2 regions of the Leuconostoc sp. C5 genome follow, and region 1 is predicted to be linked to the other one. Evidence: riboswitches for the same ligand, from Rfam matches in the RefSeq annotation. Region 1 holds a riboswitch; the other holds the start of a gene.
The links. A riboswitch is a leader RNA that binds a small molecule or an ion and turns the genes downstream of it on or off. The one in region 1 is predicted to bind thiamine pyrophosphate.
Positions count from the first base shown of each region.

Region 2: linked by a shared signal. The riboswitch ahead of thiM (hydroxyethylthiazole kinase) and the one ahead of RHP56_RS06995 (nucleoside 2-deoxyribosyltransferase) in region 1 are both predicted to bind thiamine pyrophosphate.

Region 1 covers NZ_CP134351.1:1,383,170-1,386,386, reverse strand. Annotated here, with positions in the region: gene RHP56_RS07000 (phosphoketolase family protein) at 1-902, opposite strand, end outside; TPP riboswitch at 1,281-1,388, shown strand; gene RHP56_RS06995 (nucleoside 2-deoxyribosyltransferase) at 1,498-1,968, shown strand; gene RHP56_RS06990 (thymidylate synthase) at 1,993-3,000, shown strand; gene RHP56_RS06985 (class I SAM-dependent methyltransferase) at 3,074-3,217, shown strand, end outside.
Region 2 covers NZ_CP134351.1:440,859-444,075, forward strand. Annotated here, with positions in the region: gene RHP56_RS02380 (ABC transporter ATP-binding protein) at 1-515, shown strand, start outside; gene RHP56_RS02385 (ABC transporter ATP-binding protein) at 512-1,225, shown strand; TPP riboswitch at 1,263-1,353, shown strand; gene thiM (hydroxyethylthiazole kinase) at 1,498-2,277, shown strand; gene thiD (bifunctional hydroxymethylpyrimidine kinase/phosphomethylpyrimidine kinase) at 2,270-3,103, shown strand; gene thiE (thiamine phosphate synthase) at 3,096-3,217, shown strand, end outside.

The DNA.
Region 1 (3,217 bases):
ATTGGCTTGTCATCCCAAGTTTTTGGCCCTGTCCAGCCTTTAGGTGAACGTAAAACAATCATTGGCCAAAGTGGTCGTGTAATCTCTTCATTTGTCTGCTGAACGGCTTTTTCTCTAATGTCTTTAATCTCAGTAAATACTGTGTCCATGGTTTTTGCCATTTCTTCATGAACTTGCATAATCGGTTTGTCAAAAGAACTTACAAAGTAAGGGTGCCATCCCAGACTGTGGAAATACTCGGTTAGTGTTTCATCAGATTCTCGAGAGAGAACTGTGGGATTCGCAATCTTGAAGCCATTTAAATTCAAAATTGGTAATACAGTACCATCATTTTTAGGATTCAAAAATTTATTAACATGCCATGAAGTGGCTAGGGGTGCCGTTTCTGCCTCACCATCGCCAACAACAACCGCAGCAATGAGGTCTGGATTATCCAATACAGCACCAGCACCGTGCAAGATAGAATAGCCTAAAGCACCACCTTCATGAATCGATCCAGGTACTTTAGGATCAGCATGTGAAGCAACGCCACCGGGGAAAGAGAAACGCTTAAACATTTTCTGCATACCCGCTTCATCCTGTGTGATTTCTGGAAATGCTTCGGTATAACTACCATCAAGATAAGCATTTGAAATCATTACTTGTCCGCCATGGCCAGGCCCCTCAATGTAAAACATATTCAAATTAAATTTATTAATAGCACGATTTAAATGGGCATAAATAAAGTTTTGACTAGGAATCGTGCCCCAGTGCCCGATTGGGTGAATTTTAACTTGTTCTGCCGTTAACTTTTCCTTAAGCAATGGGTTATCTAACAAATAGAGTTGTCCAACTGACAAATAATTGGTAGCTCGCCAGTAGGCATCTAAATTGTTCAGGTAATCTGTTGAATCGATATTCATTTGATACTTCCTCCAATTTGTGACAATGCATACACAAGGTGCATGCTAAGATTGCGTAAAAAATATTGCAAGATATAAAATTAACTTTGCAAAGTATAGTGAAAAGTTCAGAAATAAATTGATAATTAATCTGAACCTGGCGAACACCAATTCATTATCAAGCCGTGTTTTTACATATTCATCGTAAAGGTTGTTTTTTAAAAAGTCAATACCAATACATTAATTGGTACGACCCAATTAATGTATTGGTATTGACTTTTATGGTTATAATCGCGTCATAACGGGAATTAACGTCTTAAAATGACTATTTGGTAAAATAATTTGTTTGCATACTTCTGAACAAGTGTGTTACACTCGATTTTGTTATTAGTCGATTAATTAACATACTAGGGGTGCTTTTAAAAAAGCTGAGAGAGAAGAGATAATCTTTGAACCCTTTGAACCTGATCTGTAGCAAGCAGCGTAGGAAAGTATGAATATATGATTTTTTTGCAATCATATAAACAGCCATACTATATCTAAGAGCGTTTGCAATATAACTGTTATTATTGCAAACGCTCTTTTTCTATGTGTTGAAAATTTAGGAGGCAATTTTGTGAATCAACGTGTTTTTTTGGCGGCACCTTTCAAACAACTTTTGAATCAAAACAATCGAGTCAATACGGAAACTACACAGGCACTGCAGCAAGTAATGCAAGTGTTAGAAGATAAAGGAATGTTTGTGGATAATGCGCACAAACGAGAGAATTGGGGATTAGAAATGATGACCCCCACTCAATGTACAGATGCTGATTTTAATTCCATAAAAAATTGTGATGTTTTAATGGCTTTTCCGGGTAGCCCAGCATCACCAGGTACCCATATTGAAATTGGCTGGGCGTCAGCATTTCATAAAAAGATTATTTTGCTTTTAAAGAATGATGTTGACTATGCATATTTGATACGTGGTCTTGGTGTAATTGGGGACGTAGAGTATATCTATTACGAAAATATGAATAGTTGCCTTTCACAAATAAGTAATGTGATAGACAATTATCTACAACACAATAAAGTATTGTCAAAGTAGCGTTGAATGAGGGAGTTGAGTTAAATGACAACATATGAAACCTTTGATGATGCCTATATAGCCGAACTAAATGAAATATATCATCATGCAGAATTTTTCAATGAGCCCAGAGGATTTAGTAGTCGGGAAAAATTAGGTGTTAATTTTAAAATTGAAAATCCCGTACAGAGAATTGTATATAGCCAAACGAGAAAAACAAATATTATCTTTAATTTTGCGGAGGCATTGTGGTATCTAACAGGAAACAATAGCTTGTCTTACATCAGCTATTACAATAAACGAATGCCTGATTATTCAATGGACGGGCAAATACTAACCGGTACGGCATACGGCAAAAAGCTGTTTCATTTTGGGGAACAAAACCTAAATCAATGGCAGAACGTTAAACAAGAACTGCTAAATGATGCTGATTCGAAACGAGCGGTAATCCAAATATTTGATGCGCACGAATTAACAATTAATCAAAATTTAGATGTATCTTGCACATTGGGATTGCAGTTCTTAATTAGAAATAACCAACTTAATATGGTGGCTTACATGCGAGCAAATGATGCGTTTCGAGGCATAGTAAGTGATATTTTTTCATTCACCTTTATCCAAGAATTTATGGCACGAGAGTTGAATCTTAAAGTTGGAAAATATTACCATAGCGTGGGCACAATGCATATTTATGAACCTGATAATCAGTGGGTGACGCATGTGCTCAATGAATCAAATGAGCAAACATTTATCTCTCCTAAAATGCCGCAAGGAAATAATTGGGCGATGGTACATGAGCTAATGCATTATGAAGAAAAATTAAGAAAAAAAGAATTAACAATGAATTGGGTGGACATTCAACAGACTGAGTTATCGTCGTATTGGCAACAAATATTGGCCTTATCTAGTATTTACCAAATGATTTATTATCACGAGGAAGTGGACCAGGTGTTATTTGACCATCTTTTGCCAGTATATCAACATCTTTTGCTGAATAGATGGCCAACAAAAATGAGTAGAGGGATGGTGTCCAATGACAGAAAATTTATTTAAGGATGAAGTTGTGGCTAATCAGTTTAACGACTATAATGACGTATTAGAATAGGTTTTGGGATATAATTTTGTTTTGTCGATTTTTAAATCGACTCAAGCAAAGAAAATATTAGACTATGGATGTGGCCCTGGAAAAGTTTCGCTGCGTTTAGCAAACCAACTATCAGCCGATATAGTTGCGGTTGACGAGTCTGCTAAAATGATTGAAATTGCGAAA
Region 2 (3,217 bases), 940 kb from region 1:
AAAATATTCGCTTGTTTGAAAGTCGAACAGTATTAGAGAATGTTATGATTGCTATGAATTCTAGTACTCAGGCACATGTATTCAGTTCATTGTTTCGTTTACCTTCATTTTATAAAAATGAAGAGCAACTAAAAAACGAAGCTCGTAAGCTGCTAAGTATTTTTGATATGCTGGAGGTACAAGATACGCTGGCAACAAACTTACCATATGGGCAACAACGACGTTTAGAAATTGTGCGGGCATTGGCCACAAAACCTAAAATCTTATTTTTAGATGAGCCAGCAGCTGGTATGAATCCACAAGAAACGGCTGATTTAACACGTTTAATTAAACAAGTTCAACAAGAATTTAAGATGACAATTATTTTAATTGAGCATGATATGAACCTTGTTATGGCTGTCAGTGAGCGATTATATGTATTAGAGTACGGTAAGTTATTAGCCAGTGGCACACCATTAGAAATACAGCAAAATGCCGATGTGATCCGTGCATATTTGGGAGAAAATAACGAATGAGTGCATTACTGACAGTTGAAAATTTAAACGTAAGTTATGGTGCCATTAAAGCGGTACAAGACGTTAACTTTGTGGTGAACAATAACGAAATCGTATCACTAATTGGTGCTAATGGCGCTGGGAAAACTACAATTTTACGTACGATTTCGGGCTTAGAAAAACCCACTAAGGGACGTATTTTATTTGAAAATCAAAACATATTGACTATGAATTCAGAGCGAATTGTCTCAAGTGGAGTTGCTCAAGTGCCAGAAGGACGTCGCGTGTTTTCTGGCATGACTGTTCAAGAAAACCTACAGTTGGGTGCTTTTACTCGAGGCAAGGGTATTAACTTGAAAGATGAATACGCACTTATTTACGATCAGTTTCCAATTTTAAAGGAAAGACGTAATCAAGATGCAGCGACTTTATCTGGTGGTGAACAACAAATGCTAGCCATGGGTCGCGCATTAATGGCAAAACCAAAATTGTTATTGTTGGATGAACCTTCCATGGGCTTGGCACCGCTATTTATTGAGAAAGTTTTTGATATTATTAAAAATGTTAATGCACAAGGAATGACAGTATTAGTAATCGAACAAAATGCGAATCAAGCGCTAAAAATTGCGGATCGAGGCTATGTTTTGGAAAGTGGAAAGATTACGATGACAGGTACGGGAGCAGAGCTACTTGCATCAGATGACGTGCGCAAAGCATACTTAGGCGGTTGATTATTCATATGGATTCAGGTACACTGAAGTAGAATTAAATAAATATCTGGGGTGCCCAAGCTGGCTGAGAGATACCCATTGAACCTGATTACGGTAATTCGTGCGAAGGAAGATTATAATAATGAACTATTCTAGTGTATAAATATGCCTATTTAGCCGTTAACTAATCTTTTCTGATAGTTAGCGGTTTTTTTATTCATTAATGTTAATTTTTAAAATTAATGAAGATATTTGTTTAAAAACACGAAGCCAAACAAAAAAGGAATTTAATCATGAATATTACAGACATTAGAACGAAATCACCTCTTGTCCTTACTTATGCAAATTTTGTTACACCACAATTTGTAGCTAATGTAGTTAATGTTGTTGGTGCCTCACCGTTAATGAGTCGCGAGCTAGCAGAATTTAAGGAATTAGCCGGAATTGCCAATGCGGTGATTATTAACACAGGGACGCTTCAAAAAGTAGAAATTAACGATATTATTAAACTTTCTCAGGAAGCATACCAATTAGGCAAGCCAGTCGTATTAGATCCGGTTGCTGTATCAGTTCCATTTAGGTCTAAAGCCATTACACAATTTTTAGCATCTGGTCATGTTGATGTTATTCGTGGTAATGCAGCCGAAATTGCTTGGTTTGCCGATATTGATTTTGCTAGTCAAGGTATTGATGCTACTGGAAAAGGTGACGTAATTGAAATTGCACAGCGTGCCGCCAAAAAAACAGGTGCAGTGATTGCGCTAAGCGGGGCTTGTGACGTTGTCAGTGATGGTCAATACACACAAACACTTGATATAAATGTTGAACAATTATCTTCTATTGTAGGTACAGGAGATGCCTTATCATCATTAATTGGTGCGTTCATTGCCGATGGGCTAAAGGTTCCTAATGTGATGAATGCAATGGCTACATTCAAACTTGCTGGACAAAAAGCCGCTACAAAAACGAATCAACCAGGTTCTTTTACAAATCAATTATTAGATGAATTATTTGTTATTGATAATATCGATGTTCAAAATTTTATTAAGGAAAGTGTGCTGAATCATGGTTAATAAAACACCCCAAGTTCTAACAATTGCTGGTATGGATAGCAGTGGTGGCGCTGGAGTTAGCGCGGATCTAAAGACGTTTGCCGCCCAAGGTGTTTATGGCGCTAATGTTATTGTTGCTCTAACAGCACAAAACACAATGGGTGTACAGCAAGTTTCGATGACTTCACCATCTATGATCCATGCCCAATTAAAATCAGTGGCTGATGACTTAAAAATAAGTGCTGTAAAAAGTGGCATGCTTGGTGATGTGCCCACAGTAGAATCAGTGTCTGAATTTTTACAACAAGCAGATTTTGGTAACTATGTATTAGATCCTGTAATGGTTGCCAAGGGAGGCGCTCACTTATTGAGTGATGAGGCCATAGTTGCTATTAAGTCTAGTTTGATACCGCTGGCAACGCTCATTACGCCTAATATGCCAGAAGCTGAAGTCTTAAGTGGGTCAAACATTACTAACCATGAAGATGTGATGCAATCAGCTTCAAAGATACAACAATTAGGAGTTGAAAACGTATTATTAAAAGGTGGACATGCCTCCGGGAAAGATGTTTATGACTATATTCTATTGGCTGATGGTAGTCATTTTTGGCTTAAAAGCTCACGGGTAGATACAATTAGAACTCACGGGACAGGGGATACAATTTCTGCGGCCATTACTGCTCGTTTAGCTTTGGGAGATGATATGAAAACGGCTATTATTCATGCAAAAGCTTATGTTGATGCTACCATTCGTGAAGGTATCGATGTTGGGCATGGGCATGGACCGCTTAATCACCAGGCAAGAATGACTGACAGGCATTTTCCAGAGGTGCTAGAAAATGTTTGATCCGAGCATATTAGTAAATTATTTTGTATTAGGAACTCAGGACACCAATGGAGAGAGACATTTTTTTGAAGTCTTAGAGGAAGCACTGCAATCGAAAATCAGTGTGTTTCAATA